2 regions of the Adlercreutzia sp. CNCM I-6216 genome follow, and region 1 is predicted to be linked to the other one. Evidence: riboswitches for the same ligand, from Rfam matches in the RefSeq annotation. Region 1 holds a riboswitch; the other holds the start of a gene.
The links. Region 1 has a riboswitch for thiamine pyrophosphate ahead of thiM (hydroxyethylthiazole kinase). Riboswitches for the same ligand answer to the same signal wherever they lie in the genome.
Positions count from the first base shown of each region.

Region 2: it holds a riboswitch for thiamine pyrophosphate, as region 1 does, so the genes downstream of both, thiC (phosphomethylpyrimidine synthase ThiC) here and thiM (hydroxyethylthiazole kinase) in region 1, are expected to answer to the same signal.

Region 1 is NZ_CDSBIE010000010.1:37,104-44,990, reverse strand. Features, by position in the region: gene ACYVRU_RS09505 (FAD-binding protein) at 1-1,228, shown strand, start outside; gene mnmA (tRNA 2-thiouridine(34) synthase MnmA) at 1,484-2,593, opposite strand; TPP riboswitch at 2,776-2,897, shown strand; gene thiM (hydroxyethylthiazole kinase) at 2,976-3,866, shown strand; gene ACYVRU_RS09490 (MTH1187 family thiamine-binding protein) at 3,929-4,228, shown strand; gene ACYVRU_RS09485 (ATP-binding protein) at 4,332-5,195, shown strand; gene ACYVRU_RS09480 (aminotransferase-like domain-containing protein) at 5,253-7,178, opposite strand; gene pdxS (pyridoxal 5'-phosphate synthase lyase subunit PdxS) at 7,389-7,887, shown strand, end outside.
Region 2 is NZ_CDSBIE010000008.1:4,862-12,748, forward strand. Features, by position in the region: gene ACYVRU_RS08340 (cysteine hydrolase family protein) at 1-240, opposite strand, end outside; gene thiE (thiamine phosphate synthase) at 356-1,027, opposite strand; gene thiC (phosphomethylpyrimidine synthase ThiC) at 1,284-2,633, opposite strand; TPP riboswitch at 2,623-2,748, opposite strand; gene ACYVRU_RS08355 (thiamine diphosphokinase) at 2,779-3,405, opposite strand; RNA gene rnpB (RNase P RNA component class A) at 3,584-3,958, shown strand; gene nrfD (NrfD/PsrC family molybdoenzyme membrane anchor subunit) at 4,056-5,027, opposite strand; gene ACYVRU_RS08370 (4Fe-4S dicluster domain-containing protein) at 5,099-5,758, opposite strand; gene ACYVRU_RS08375 (cytochrome c3 family protein) at 5,794-6,417, opposite strand; gene ACYVRU_RS08380 (FAD-dependent oxidoreductase) at 6,454-7,887, opposite strand, start outside.

The DNA.
Region 1 (7,887 bases):
CAACGCCGACTGCTGCCACCTCTCCGACCGCGAGCAGGTGCGCCTGTGGGCCTACAACTCCGGCGAGGCTTTGAAGTGGCTGTGGAACATCGGCGAGCAGGCCGGCGCGCAGATGGTCGATTCCACGGCAAAGTGGACGAGCAACATCAGCAACATCAACGGCTACGACGTCACCTACTTCGCCTTCGACTTCGGACCGAAGCCCTACAACACCGGCAACGGCATGCGCGACATCGCCGATTGGGCCGAGCAGCAGGGCGTCGAGATTTTCTACTCCACCCCGGCCGCCCAGCTCGTGCAGGACGAGTCCGGCGCCGTGACCGGCGTCATCGCCGAGGGCGCCGACGGTTACATCCAGTTCAATGCCGCCAAGGGCGTCATCGTGGCCACGGGCGACTACGAGAACGACGACGAGATGATGGCCTACTACGAGCCGGCCATGGCCAACATCTACCGCAAGGAGCAGAACAAGACCGGCGACGGCCAGAAGATGATGGTGTGGGCGGGCGCTTGCATGGAGGACGCCTGCGGCTCCAAGGTGCAGCACGACTTCGACGCCGGCCCGGGCTCCATGGCCGACATGCCGTTCTTGGCCGTGAAGAACGACGGCTCGCGCTTCTGCAACGAGGCCGCCTGCGAGATGGCCGTCATGGGCAACTTCCTGCGCAGCGAGGCCGACCAGGGTTGGTACAGCCAGATCTTCGACAGCAACTACATGGCCGACACCGAGGGCTGGCCGGGAGTGGCCCTGCCGCCCGAGGCCATGGCGAGCTACATGCCCGAGGTCGAGGGCGAGAAGACCGGCGTCTACGAGAGCCTCATCAACACCTTCTCTGCCGATACCCTGGAAGAGCTCGGCCAGAAGCTCGGCCTGACCGACGTCGACGCCTTCGTGAAGACCGTCGAGCGCTACAACGAGCTGGCCGAGAAGGGCATCGATGAGGACATGGGCAAGCCGGCCCAGTTCCTGAAGGCCATCAAGCAGCCTCCCTTCTACGGCATCCACCGCCACATCGGCCTGTCCACTATCATTCACGGCGTGAACGTGAACAAGGACATGCAGGTGCTGAACGCCGAAGGCGCACCCATCGAGGGCCTGTACGCCATCGGCAACTGCGCCGGCAACTTCTTCGGCAGCCCCGACTACCCCATGACGGTGCCCGGCCTCTCCCTCGGCCGCTGCCACACCCAAGGCTACGTCGTCGGCCGCGCTGTGGCCAGCAAGTAGGCCGCCTCTCGCAGCAACGGTGCGGGCCCCCTCCCGACTTTCCGCACCCTCCCAGCATCACCCTCCCAAGTGCACGGGGCGCCATCGAGCGCCCCGTCGCTTTTCGACCACTCTTTGGCCCGAAGGACTCCGTTAGTTCCAAAAACGGGAGTCCGACACCCGAGCACGGCCAGTCGGAGCCAAAAAACGAGAGTTTGGCATCCACGCCAATCTCCTTTGCGGGAAGACTTTCCGCAAGCATCCTTCCGCAAAACGCTACAGAGCCCGTGCGATGGTGCCGCCGCCGAGGACGATGTCGCCTTCGTAGAGGACGGCGGCCTGTCCTGGGGCAGCGGCGCGCTGGGGCTCGTCGAAGGCGACGGTCAGCTCGTCAACACCAGTCTGCTCGGCCACCGCCGGCACCGGGTGCTGGCGGTAGTGAGTCTTCACCAGCACCTCGCGCGGACCTTGCCAAACGTCGCCGCTGATGAAGTTCACATCGCTAGCCACTACCCCCACGCTGAGCAGCTCGTCCTTAAAGCCAACAATGAGCCGGTTGGCGAACGCATCCTTCCCCAGCACGTACAACGGTTCGCGCGCCGCTACGCCGATGCCCTTGCGCTGCCCGATGGTGTAGCGGATGAGCCCCGCGTGCTCCCCGAGCACGCGCCCTTCCCGATCCACGATCTCCCCCGGATTGAAAGCAGTGTCCGCGCCACAGCGGCCCTCGATGAACCTCGCATAGTCGCCGTCGGGCACGAAGCAGATGTCCTGGCTCTCGGGCTTCGCCGCCGTGACGAGGCCGCGGGCACGGGCCAGCTCGCGCACCTCGCCTTTGGTCAGCTCGCCCAGGGGAAACAGCATGTGGGCGAGTGTGTCCTGGGTAAGGTGGTACAGCACGTAGCTTTGGTCCTTGACGGGGTCGCATGCCCGCAGAAGCTGCCAGCGTCCCGTGGCCGCATCCCACCGGCGCCGGGCGTAGTGCCCCGTGGCCACGTAGTCGAGCCCCAGCTCGCGGCGGCGCTGCTGGAGAGACTCGAACTTCAAGAACCGATTGCAGGCGATGCAAGGGTTGGGCGTGCGGCCCTCGAGATAGGCGTCGCAGAAGGGGCGTACCACCGCCGCATCGAAGCGATCGCGCAGGTCGAAGGCATCGTGGGGGATGCCGAGGCGCTGGCATACCTCCCGCGCGTCTTCCACATCGCGCGACGACCCGCAGGTCGATTCCTGGTCGTCCCGCAGCACCATCGTCGCGCCGCGCACGGCATAGCCCGCTTCCTGCAACAGCAGCGCGCACACGGAGCTATCGACGCCCCCCGACATCGCCGCCATCACGCCGGACGTCCCGAGCGCCACAGCCATCTCCCTGTCATCTTCGAAAGTCATGGGGCGCATCATAACACAGCACGCCGAAACGCCAATCATCCTTCGCTATGGGCAACCTCTTATCCTGACGATGGCCCACAGCAGCTCTCTTGGCTCCCTCTCCCCGTTTTTCCCTGTTTCTTCGCCTCTCGAAAGGCACGAGCGAATTCCTCACACGCACGTCGAAGCCATCGTGCTAAGCTGAAAGCATGCAGGGGTACCGCTCGGCGGCACGCGAAGCCGTCCCGTGGTTGAGAGGGCACAGGCGCCCAACCCTTCGAACCTGTCAGCTAACACTGTCGTAGGGAGCATGCTCGCCAAGCACAAGGGGCGCTTCCTGCGGGGAGCGCCTTTTTTGGCGCGGCCCGCAGGACAACGCTCCGGCTTCCGGAAAGGAACCGCCATGTCCGAACATTCCACTACCACCGCCTCCCCCACCCGCACTGAAGCGGAACTGCGGACGCTCATGGCCCGCGCCGTGCGCGAGGTGCGCGAGACGAACCCGCTCGCGCCTTCTATCACCAACACCGTGACCCAGAGCTTCGTCGCCAACGCCCAGTTGGCCGTCGGCGGCTCGGCGGCCATGGTGTATTTGCCCGACGAGGGCGAGTGCGTCGCCGCCCTGGGAGGGGCCGTCTACATCAACCTGGGCACGCTCATGCCCGTCTACGAGCAGACGGTTCCCGCCACGGCGCGCGCCTGCGCGGCCGCGGCCACGCCCTGGGTGCTCGACCCGGTGGGCGTGGGCATCGGCAGCCTGCGCACTCGGCTCATCGAGGCCGTGCGCGAGAATCCGCCGACCATTTTGCGCGGCAACGCCTCGGAGATCATCGCCGTGGCCGACCTGTGGGGGCTTGGCGGCAACTCGGCCGATGGCGCTTCCGGCGACGGCCCCCGCGGCGTCGATAGCACTGATTCCGTGGATGCCGCCGAGCGCGCCGCCGTGGCGTGCGCCCGCTTCACGGGAGGCGCGGTAGCCGTTTCCGGCGCTACCGACCTTGTCACTGACGGCGTGCAGGTGGCGCGGCTCTCCGGCGGCTCGTCCCTCATGACCTGCATCACCGGCTCTGGCTGCTCGCTGGGCGGCGTATGCGCCGTTTACGCCTGCGTGGCCGATCCCTTCGTGGCAGCGCTCACCGCAACGGCCGCCTACAACCTGGCCGGCCTGCGCGCAGCCGAAACCTGCGACGGTCCGGGCAGCTTCCAAGTCGCCTTCCTCAATGCCCTCTACAACCTCACCACCGAAGAAGTGACTGAGGCGCCTCTGGCACTCACCAGCACATCAGCCGCGTAATCCCATAGCGATAGCCCGCAAACCTCGAAGCCGCATTTGCAACCAAAGAGAAAGGCCGCCCTATGAACACCCTTGTTGCCGTTGCCATCGCGCCCTTCGGCGTGGGAGACGAGCTCGCGCCCTATGTGGCCGAGGCCATCCGCGTCATCCGCGACTCCGGCCTGTCCCACCGCACCACCTCCATGTTCACCGAGATCGAGGGCGACTGGGACGAGGTCATGGCCGTCGTACGCGACGCGACCATGGCCCTCGCCGACCAGGGCATCCGCACCGAGGTGGTCCTGAAGGCCGACATCCGGCCGGGGCACACCGACACCCTGCACACCAAGGTCGAGAAGGTGGAAGAGCTGCTGGCCGAGTAGGGGTTCGTCCACATCTTTCCATCATCTACATGGAGCCTCTTGCGCTTTCGCGTCGACCCGCTATGATGCTGCCCGACATACGACACGAAGCGAAAGAGGTTCCATGCTCCGCAAGATCATTCACATTGACGAGGACAAATGCATCGGCTGCGGCCTGTGCGTCGACGCATGCCACGAGGGTGCCATCGCCATGGTCGACGGCAAGGCGCGCCTTATGCGCGACGACTACTGCGACGGGCTGGGCGACTGCCTGCCGGCCTGCCCTACCGACGCCATCTCCTTCGTCGAGCGGGAAGCCGCTCCCTACGACGAGGCTGCCGTGGCGGCACACCTGGCCGCCCGCAACGGCGGCGCGACGGCTTGCAGCGTTCCGGCCGCGGCCGAGCACCGCAGCGGCTGTCCCGGCTCGGCCGCCCGCACCCTCATCGACGACGCTCCGAAGCCGGCGCCGTCGCCTGCGCACCAGGGCGGATGCCCCGGTTCCCGCAGCCGCTCCCTGAACGGAGCCCCGGCACCAGCCGCTCCTGTACCGGCTGCTCGCACCGCCGCTCCGGCCGCTACCGGCGCCACCGACGCGCTTTCCGCCGTGGCCGCCGCTCTGCCGAACCGCTTGGCTCAGTGGCCGTGCCAGATCAAACTCGTACCGGTGCAGGCCCCCTACTACCAGGGCCGCGGGCTGCTTATCGCCGCCGACTGCACCGCGTTTGCCTGCGCCAGCTTCCACGAGCGCTTCATGAGCGGCAACGTCACCATCATCGGCTGCCCCAAGCTGGACGAGGGCTCCTACACCGACAAGCTCGCCGCCATCATCGCCGCCAACGACATCACCTCGGTCACCGTCGCCCGCATGGAGGTGCCCTGCTGCGGCGGCCTCGAGCGCGCCGCCGCCGAGGCCTGCGCCCAGTCGGGCAAGGACATCCCCTTCGAAGTGGTCACCTTCGCCGTCAACGGCGACGTCATCGGCTAGAAACAACCGACGCGCACTTGATTGAATGCGCCTCCTAGTTCATCGAGGATGACCAGGTCAGCCCAGCTCGACCATAACCGCCTCCGAGACGATCCCGGCTACCTCCGGGATCGTCTCTTCTTCCAAGGAAGAGAAGCTCATCACGAAGGCGGGACGGCGCCGACCCCTCCCCTCGCTGCACCCAGACCGCACCTCGTCGCATACCCTTCGGGCACCCTCGACTTCGCGAGCCTCGCACCGGCAGCCTACCGTTTCGTTCGAGCTGCGCCCAGGAGCTCCCGCCTCGCAACCCGTGAACCGATAACGGCCCAAAGGCGCCAGGCGCACGCCCCGAATCGCAGCGCGCCGGGCCACGCGCTCCTCGAAAGTCGCACTATCTCTCTCGTCTCCTTCGACACTCCTAACCTCCATGAGAAAGTGCAGCCCGGCACCCGCATTGGCAAAGTGCAAATGATCGCCGGCCGAAGACGCCGCTAGTACGTCAATCAGCGCGCTCAGCCGCCGCCGGTAACGCGTCCGCTGGCGATTGACATGGCGCTCGTAGTCCCCCGACTCCATGAACCGCGCCAACGTCAGCTGCTCCAATGCACCCACCGTGCAGGCGTAAAAGCCAAGTCGGTCGCGGAACCGTTCGGCCAGCGCCTCGGGCAGCACCATGTAGCCAATGCGGAAAGCACCCCCGAGCGTCTTCGAGAACGTGTTCGCGTAAATGACCCGCCCAGCCCCATCGAGGGCCGCGAGTGGAGGTACGGGACGCCCCGCCATGCGGAACTCGCAGTCGAAGTCATCTTCGATGAGGTAGCGCGACTGGGCACTGGAAGCTTTCACGCTCCGACCGCGAATCTCCCTAGCCGCTGCACCGTCCTCGGGCGCGGCAACCCCACTCTGGGCCCATTCCAACAACGAGCGCCGGCGCGACACCGGCACCGTGATACCGGTGGGAAACTGGTGCGACGGCGTGCAGTGCAGCACGTCGATGCGGGCACGCTCGAGCGCCTCCAAGACCGGCCCTTCCCCATCGAGAGCGATCGGCCGCACCGCCACGTCGTTCGACTCGTAGATGCGCGTAAGCCGCGGATAGCCGGGGTCTTCCACGCCGTACGCCAGATTACGACCGAGCAGCTGCACGAGCAGGCCATAAAGCGACTGGGCACCGGAACCGATCACGATCTGGTCGGGATGCACCTCCATGCCGCGAAAGCCCCGCAGATGCGCCGCGATGGCCGCCCGCAACCGAGGCGATCCCTGAGGCCCCGACGCCTCCAGCACCGTGCGCTCGCTCTCGTCGGCCAACACGCGCCGCAGCGTCCGTGCCCACGCCGCGTAGGGAAACACCCCTTCCGGCGCCGTCGCCCCCGTGAAATCGGCGAGCCATTTGCGTCCGGCGCCATTCTGGCCGCACCAAGATGCCCCACATCCGGCATCGTTCTGGCCGTTCCAAGATGCCCCGCATTCGGCCCTGTCATCCCCGATGCACGCGTTGCTCCGGATTTTCGTCGCATTCCCGCAGAGGCTCGCTTCGCCCTGGAACCCCCCACACGCCCCCGAAACATCCCCTTTGCCACAAGCTATACAAAAGGACTCGTCTTTTGTGGCAAGTTTTTCGAGGGTTTCGACGTCGCCACCTTCCGAAACCCCCATTTTGGCTACGCCGAGCGCGCTTTTGCCCTCGAAACCGGCTTTGGAAGGCGATTTCACGGTTTCACGCGTCGAAACCCTCGAAAAACTTGCCAAATTCGAGCCGATTTCCTGCACATAGAAGCCGCTGCGGGGCACGGCGCGCACATAGCCCTCGGCCACCAGCTGGTCCAAGGCCCCCTCCACGGTGACGACGCTCACCCCCAAATGCTTTGCGAATGCCCGCTTGGAAGGGAGGCGCGCGCCGGCCGCAAGAACACCGGACTCGATGTCGGCTCGAAGCGCCCGGTAAAGCTGCTCGTACAGGCTCGTCTCCCCTCCACGATTTAGCACATACGTGAGCATCGCTTTCCCTTCCTCCTCCTGCAGCACGCTTTGAACGAGCTGCTCCTTTACGACCACCTGGTCTTCTGCCAGATCGCCAGCTCGTCGGCTCTTTGCGAAACCGAGGCCATCTCCAACTGACCTTATTAAAACTTCCCAAATTGAATATAACACTAAGCTCAGTTATCCCTTACCCTTCCGCTCATATCTTTTGCGAAAGGAAGGATCCTCATGACCGAAACCGCCCCCGCCGCTAACCAGGCCGGCAACCCCGCTACTCCCATCACCTCTGCTGAGCGCGTAGCCCTCAACCGCCAGCTCGCCCAAATGCTGAAAGGCGGCGTCATCATGGACGTCACCACCCCCGAGCAGGCCCGCATCGCCGAGGCCGCCGGAGCCGCGGCCGTTATGGCGCTCGAGCGCATCCCCGCCGACATCCGCGCGGCCGGCGGCGTTTCCCGCATGAGCGACCCGGCCATGATCAAGGGCATCCAGGCGGCCGTTTCCATCCCCATCATGGCGAAATGCCGCATCGGGCACTTCGCCGAGGCACAGATCCTCCAGGCCATCGACATCGACTACATCGACGAATCCGAAGTGCTCTCGCCGGCTGACGACACCTACCACATCGACAAGACCGTCTTCGCCGTCCCCTTCGTCTGCGGCGCCCGCGACCTCGGCGAGGCCCTGCGCCGCATTGCCGAGGGCGCCACGATGATCCGCACCAAAG
Region 2 (7,887 bases), on a different contig from region 1:
CCACAGGGCCAACTCGCGATCAATGCCGGGGAGGTGGGCGTCGTTGGTGAAGACGACGGGCATACCGACGGCGCGGGCGGCCGTCGTGAGCTTGGCCGTCTGCTGGATGGCAGGCAGGAGCACCGGCTCGAGCGGGCCTCCCGTGGGATCGCCCAGCTCGTCGATGACGAGCAGCGCGCACTTCGCGCGATCGATGGAAGTGAGGTCGATGAGGTCGTTGTTGTTCTCGTCGCCGAGCATGGATGTTCCTTTCTCGCTAACGGGTCTTCCGATTCCCGTCCCGTTTCTCCCTGCGCGTTGCCCGAAGCCAGGAGCGCCGCCCCTTTCGCGGCTGCGGCAAGCAGGCGACCATGACTTAAATACTCAGGGTTTCGTCGATGATACGGGAAAGCTCGCGTGTTGCGGCCTCAATATCGTCAGCGGCGAAGATGGCGCTCACCACGGCGGCGCCGTCAACGTCCAGCTCGGACAGGCACGGCACCGTGGCGGCATTCACGCCGCCGATGGCGACGACGGGGATGTCCACGGCAGCGACGATAGCGCGGAACTCCTCGGCTGCGAGCACCCCGGCCTCGGGCTTGGTGGCCGTGCCGGTCACGCCGCCGACGCCCAGGTAGTCGGCACCGGCCGCCTCGGCTGCCCGCGCCTGCTCCACCGTCTGGGTAGAGACGCCCACGATGGCGTCGGGGCCGAGCAGCGCCCGCGCCCGTTCGCAGGCCATGTCGTCCTGGCCCACGTGCACCCCGTCGGCGCCCACGGCGAGCGCGCATTCCACGTCGTCGTTCACCACGAAAGGCACGCCGGCCGCGCGGCAGAGCGCGAGCAGCTCCTCCGCCTCGGCCCGCAGCGCATCGCCGGTCGCCTGCTTGTCGCGCAGCTGCACGAAGGTCGCACCCCCGGCAAGCGCTGCTTCCACGCACTGCGCCAGCGACCTCTCCCCCAGCCACGCGTTGTCCGTCACCGCGTACAGCTTCAAGGCACAGCGAATGGCCTCCGCCGACCACTTTCCACGTTCCCGTACAGGCATGTTCACTCCTTGTTCCAAACTGGGTGTTCGTTCTGGTCACTTTTTTCGAGTTGTTAGACATTGCGCAAGCGCGATGCCGAGCAAACAGGAGGAAACACTACGAAAATGCCTGGTCAGACCTTTTTAGTTCATTGTTTCCGCAAAATGCCCTGCTGAAAAAGTCTAACAACTCGATTTTTCTGCCTCAATAGGGGGCGAAGATCGACCCGACTCTGCGCCTCGCGCCCCATTCTCTTCCAACGCCTCCTTGGCGCCCCTACTCCGCATCCAGGTCGACCACGAGACCGTCCATGATGTCGTTCACGGTCTTCATGGCGCACATCTTGCCGCACATGGTGCAGGTGCCCTCGGTGGAAGGCGGGGCGCTCTCGAAGACGGCGCGGGCGCGGACCGGATCCAGCGACAGCTCGAACATCTCGTCCCAGGCCACGCGGCGCCGCGCATCACTCATGCGATTGTCGCGATCGCGCGCGCCGGGCACGCCTTTGGCGATGTCGGCGGCGTGGGCGGCGATCTTCGTAGCCACCAGCCCCTCGCGCACGTCGTTCGCGTCCGGCAGGCGCAGATGCTCGGCCGGCGTCACGTAGCAGAGGAAGTCGGCGCCGGCAGAAGCCGCGATGGCGCCTCCGATGGCCGCCGTGATGTGGTCGTAGCCCGGGGCGATGTCAGTCACAAGCGGCCCCAGCACGTAGAAGGGCGCCTCGTGGCACAGCCGCTTCTCCAGCTTCATGTTGGCGGCGATCTCATCGAGCGCCATATGCCCGGGGCCTTCCACCATCACCTGCACTCCGGCGTCCCAGGCGCGGCGCGTCAGCTTGCCAATTTCGATGAGCTCGGCGATCTGCCCGGCGTCCGTGGCATCGTAGCCGCTGCCGGGACGCATGGCGTCCCCAATGGAGATGCACACATCGTGCTCGTGCAAGATGGCGAGCACCTCGTCGTAGTACTCGTAGAAGGGGTTCTCGCGACCGGTGGCCTCCATCCAGGCGAAGATGAGGGAGCCGCCGCGGGACACAATGTTGGTAAGCCGCCCCGTCTCCTTGAACGACTCGATGACCCGGCGGTTCATGCCGGCGTGGATGGTGACGAAATCGACCCCGTCCTCGGCATGGGCGCGCACCACCTCCAGGAAGTCCTCGGGCGTGATGGCGATCAGCGCTTTTTCCAGGTAACCGATGGCGTCGTACATGGGCACGGTGCCGATCATAGCCGGCGACTTCTCAACGAGCGCGCGGCGGAAGGCGCGGGTCTTGCCGGAGTTGGAAAGATCCATGATGGCGTCAGCGCCCAGTTCCAGGGCCACGTCCACCTTCTCCCATTCCAGAGCCTCATCGGCCAGATCGCCCGAGATGCCGAGGTTCACGTTCACCTTCGTGGAGAGAGGGACGCCCTCCAGGGTGGAACCGACGCCGGCGGGCGCGAGGCTTGCGTGGTGGATGTTGGCCGGAATGGCGATGCGGCCGGTAGCCACGGCGGCGCGGATGTCCTCCGGCTCGCGACCCTCGGCAGCGGCAACGGCGGCCATTTGAGGCGTGACGACGCCGGCGCGGGCGAAGTCGATCTGCGTGATCGGCTGTGCTGCGTCGGCAGACTGGCTGTCAGTCATGAAAACTCCCTTCGTTGGCATTACCCATATCAGGTTTTGCGGGTCGGGGCGAATTCGGCGCCCCCTCTCAGCCTGCCCGGCCGCCACGCGGCTGCAAGCTCCCCAAGTCTATGGTTGTAGTGCCAGTATAGGGAACGGCACAGCGCTAGAGCGGCAAAAACACTGCCAGCGTGCCGCTTTCCAGGGCAATGCGGGCCGGCGTGCCGACAAGCTCGTTGGAAAGGCCCCAGCTCGTGCGGTTCGTGAGGGCCACGCCATCGAGGCCGTACTTCAGGCCCTCTTCCACAACCCCCGTGGAAACGTCGGTGAGCGAGAACACCGACACGATACCGCTCGGCAACGCGGGAAGGCGCAGCTCGCCGGGGCCGACGAGAAACGCGATAAGCTCGCGCTCCCCCACTGCGGCCACAGCGAGCCCCCGCTCGGCAAAGGAGGCCAAGAGCTGCAAGTTCGCCACCGTGTGGTCGAGCCGCCCCCCGAGCGCGCCGTACACCTCCACGGCATCGGCGCCGCGCGCGAGGGCCTCCTCCAAAGCCAATTCCATATCCGACGCGTCCTTCTCCGGCGAAAACGCCTTCACGGACATGCCCTCGGGCACGTATCCCAGCGAGTCGAAGTCGCCCATGGCCAGATCAGGCGCGCAGTCCACAGCTGCCAGGGAGGCAAACCCCCCGTCCACGGCGATGACCGCATCGAAGGCGCCCTCTTTCCAATGGGCGGCAAAGTGAGCGGCATTGAAATCCGATGCGCCAACTAATGCGACCGTGCTCAAAACATATCCTCCATTCACATTCACCATGTCATCCTTAAGCGAGCGCAAGTCGAAGGATCTCATTGCGGGGAGCCGCTAGATCCTTCGACCTCGTGCTGCGCGCTCCGCCCAGGATGACACGGTGTGTCACTCGTGTGGTTCGACCAGGGTGAAGCAAGTTCTGCTACAATACCACAGGCGAGCGAGCCAGACGGCCGCGTACCCTTTCAGGGTGCGAGGAAAGTCCGGGCTCCGCAGGGCAAGATGCCAGCTAACGGCTGGGCGGGGCGACCCGACGGATCAGTGCCACAGAAAAGAAGACTCCCCTGCTCGGAACATGCTGCGATGCGCAGCATGCGCGACACAGGAGAAAAGCTGAAACGGTGCGGTAAGAGCGCACCAGCGCGGCGGCAACGTCGCGGCTTGGTAAACCCCATCTGGAGCAAGCGCAAATAGGAGCGCCATACGGTGGCCCGCCGTGCGCTCGGGTTGCGTGCTAGAGGCGCGGGGCGACTCGCGTTCGAGATAAATGGCCGTCCCAAGACAGAACCCGGCTTACAGGCCCGCTCGCCTTTCTGTTTGCACTGCCTCTCCATGAATCAAAACGGTCCACTGCGACTACGCAGCGGACCGTTTTTAAGGAAGGGGATCACCCAAAGGGGTCGAGGGGGCTATCCGAGTAACTGCGACACCGCATCAATTACCGGGTCGGCATGAAGGCCGGCCATAACGATGATGAAGCGCAGAGCGCAGCCGCCGATCATGGCGCCCAAAGCACCCCAGAGCGTGGCGCCCTGGGCCTTGTCGGACTTGCCCACCAGGGCGACAAGCGCCGCCGCAAGGGGGCAGACCAGTCCAACCAGGACGACCAGCGCCCAGAACGGCAGAGCCAGATCGCCTCCGATGATGAGTGCGGCCGATTGGGCGGCAACGGCGGCCTCGTGGGACTCCTGAACCGGCGAGCCCGCCATGGAGACCAAAAGGAGGGCCAACACTGCCAGCTCCAACACCACCAGCGCCACGACCGCGTACTCCAAAATGCGGTTCGTCTCCTTGGAAAGCGCGGCCTTCTTACGGTTGGCCAGCGCGATAACCTCCACCAGAGCCACGCCGGTATCCAGCGCCGACACCGTGAACAAGCACGGCAGGAGCAATGTGTTCCAGAGCGGAACACCCGGAGCGCTCATGAGCAGAATGCCCGTGTACACCGCCACGCAGAAGCCCAGCACGCAGCTGACGACGCCTAACGCGCGCGCCAGCTTCGGCGCATACCCGTCGAAGCCCTTGATGCGCTTCGCCAAAGCCCCGGCCGTCTTCTCCCAGACGACGATGGCCTCAAGAGCGAATACCACGAGAGCCGCGAACACGATCCAGGCGCCGAAGGTCATCCACGAGCCGAAGTTCGAGAAGCTCTGCCACATCATCATACCGCGCAAGGGCGTGATGAGCTCGCTCAAAAGCAGCAGCAGGCCCACGGCGAGGCAGACAACAGCGGCCACAAGCGACGCGAACACCGTGGAGCGCGCCTTGTCGCCCTCCCTGAAGTACACCACCATGGCAGCGATGAACGCGCCGGCGCCCATGCCGCCCAAAAACAGGTACAGGGCGGGCTGCCAGCCCCAAATATCTTGCAATCCTTCCATTCTCTCTCCTTAGCACGAAATGGTTTTCACGGTGGGGCGCGGCACTCAGGCGCGCCCCGGTCATCTATCGGCTAGGCCAAATAGAAGGACGGTTTCGTGGACGCCTCCACCACCTTGGCGTCGGGACACTGGGCCAGAAGCTCGTCTACCGTGCCGAAGTGAAGCGCCCCGAACTTGCAGGCCTCGGCGCAACGCGGGGCGTTGCCCGGGCGCGTGCCGCCCAGGGTGCAGCAGTCACACTTGTCCATAGCGGCCGAGCTGTAGGTGGGCACGCCGAAGGGGCAGGCCTGGTAGCAGTACTTGCAGCCGATGCAGCGATCCTTATCGACGTAGACCACCCCGTCCTCCGCCTTCTTGATGGCTCCGGCAGGGCACACCGACGCGCAGGCCGGCTCCTCGCAGTGCATGCAGGACGTCGACACAAACAGCGCCTCGCCGTCTTTCTCGTACTTGGTAATGTGGCGGCGAGCCGGGCGCGATTCGGGGGTCTTGTTGAACTTGCGACAAGCCTCAACGCAAGCTTGGCAGTTGAGACAATTGTGCGGCTTCACGAGAAAGCCCACGCGGCCAGCGTAGGGACCCGTTTCCCTGCCGCCCTCGGCCCGACCCTCGTCTTCGGCGTGTGCCGCGTCCACCATGAAGATGCACGCTCCGCCGGCGGCAAGAAGGGAAGCGGCCGCCGCGATCTTCACAGCGCTGCGTCTATCGAGAGCAGTCGTCGAGATACTCATCTTACGCACTCCTTTTCAATGATTCGTGGAGCCGCCTAGTGGCAGGTACCGCACTCGTAAACGTTCTCGTGGTGGCAGCTGAGGCACTTGTCGGTGGCTGTTTGATAGGCCTCCCCCTCCTTGTGCGTCAGATGGCAGTCGGAGCACTTGATGTCCCCGTGGGAAGTGCCCACATTGTGAATCTCATGAGGGTTCACCGTCGTGCCGTTGGCATCCACCAAAAGCTTGTCGTCGGGAATGTTCGCGATCATCTCGTCATAGTTGTGGCAGTCTTCGTTCAAGCAGGTCTGATCGGTCACCTCTGTGCGCTTCAGACTGTCGGCCTCCTTGCTGTCAGCCGAAAGCTTGCGGTGGGCCCCCTCCAGAGCCTTATCCTTCGTATGGCAATCGAGGCAGCCAATGTCCTGGTGGTCCTCGATGCCGGCAAGGCAGAGCTCGTTTTGAGCGGAGGCCACTTCCGAGTCATGGCAGGCATCGCATTCCGACTCCTCGGTCAGCTTGAACTTCACCTTGTCCTTAGGTGTGGCTTGAACAGACGTTATGCCGTTCCAGTCAATCGCGCTTCCTGTGGAAGAGAGTGCCTGCTGCGCACAGCCGGCCAGCGCCGCCACGAGCGCCACGCCCAAAAGCATGCTGCCCAGAAATAGTTTCTTGTTCATGATGGTACCGTCCTTGTTCTCGCTATTGAGCCGAAATTACTCGAGATCAAAGTCCCACGGCTCCAGCTCGGCGATGCTGCTGATCGCCACGCCGGCCTGGCCCCAGCAGCCGTTGACGGCGATAGGCTGCATATAGGTGACCACGTTGCCGATGTTGCCCGCGCTGTACAAACGGGGAATGGGCTCGTTGCGCCATGTGAGCGTGCGACCGTACTCGTCGGTGGTCAGACCGCCGATGGTGTAGATAATGGAAGGCGCAAGCTCGATGGCGTAGTAAGGGCCATCGCCCAAAGGAGCCATCTTCTCGGGGTTGCGGCCAAAGGCATCGACTCCGGCAGCGCAATCGGCATTGTACTTGTCGATGGAGGCCTGCAGCTTCTCAGCGCTGATGCCGATGGCCTCGGCGATGTCCGCCACCGTCTCGCCGCGCATGATCCAGCCCTTCTCGAGCTCGGCCTGGTTGTCCGCGCTCCAGATGTAGCCGCCCACCTCCTCGGGCATGCAGTTGGCCCAGCTGCAACCAGCGTTGGCGTTACCCAAGGTGAAGGCATCAAAAGTCGCCTGATCCACGATCTCGAACATCGAGGAGTTCACATAATGGGCACCGTCGGCGCGGCACTGCATCATGTCGCCTTCGAAGTCGAACAGCGGCAAAGTGGATTTGTTGTGGGTGAACGAGCAGAACTCGTCGATGAACCGGTCGCCGTTCTGGTTGACGATCATGACGCTGCCGTTGTCGGGGGGCAAACAGAACATGCCCGTACCGATCTCCTTGCTAGCCGCTTTGGAAGTAAGGTACATGATCTCGTAGCCCTTGGCCAACTTGGAGAGCTTCGCCCCCAGCTCGCCAGCCATAATGAGGCCGTCGCCCGTCAGATGGGGCGAGCCGACCGAGAAGTAATCCATGCCCATGAGGTGAAAGTTCGCCATGAGCTCCTTATTCATGGTATAGGCGCCTGTGGCCAGAAGCACGCCGTAATGCGCCTTCACATTGAGGGGCTCGTCCTTGGTGCCGGCCACCACGCCAACCACCTCCCCCTCGTCGCTGGTGATGAGAGATAAGCCCGGGGTCTCGTAGAGAATCTCGGCCTCGGCGTCGATCGCCGCCTGCAGCAGTCCCTTGTAGATGCCCGGGCCCGCGCCATCGATGACCACATAGGGCTGATCGGCCCACTCCATGTACTTGTGGGCAACGAGCCAATCGATGGCGTCGGTACCGTACTCGTCGATGCCGTAGACCAGATCCTCGTTGGCTTCACCGAACGAGCCAGTGCTCATCAGCACGTTGGGATCAGTCGATATGGGGAACAGATAACCGCCGCAGCAGCGCACATCGCCGCCGGCCGACTCCTCGGGCTGCTTTTCCAGCACAATAGCGGAGAGGTTGTTGTCGTAGGCTTGCACGGCGGCCCAAAGCCCCGCCGCACCGCCGCCCACGATGACGACGTCGGCCTCCTTGTCCCACTTAAT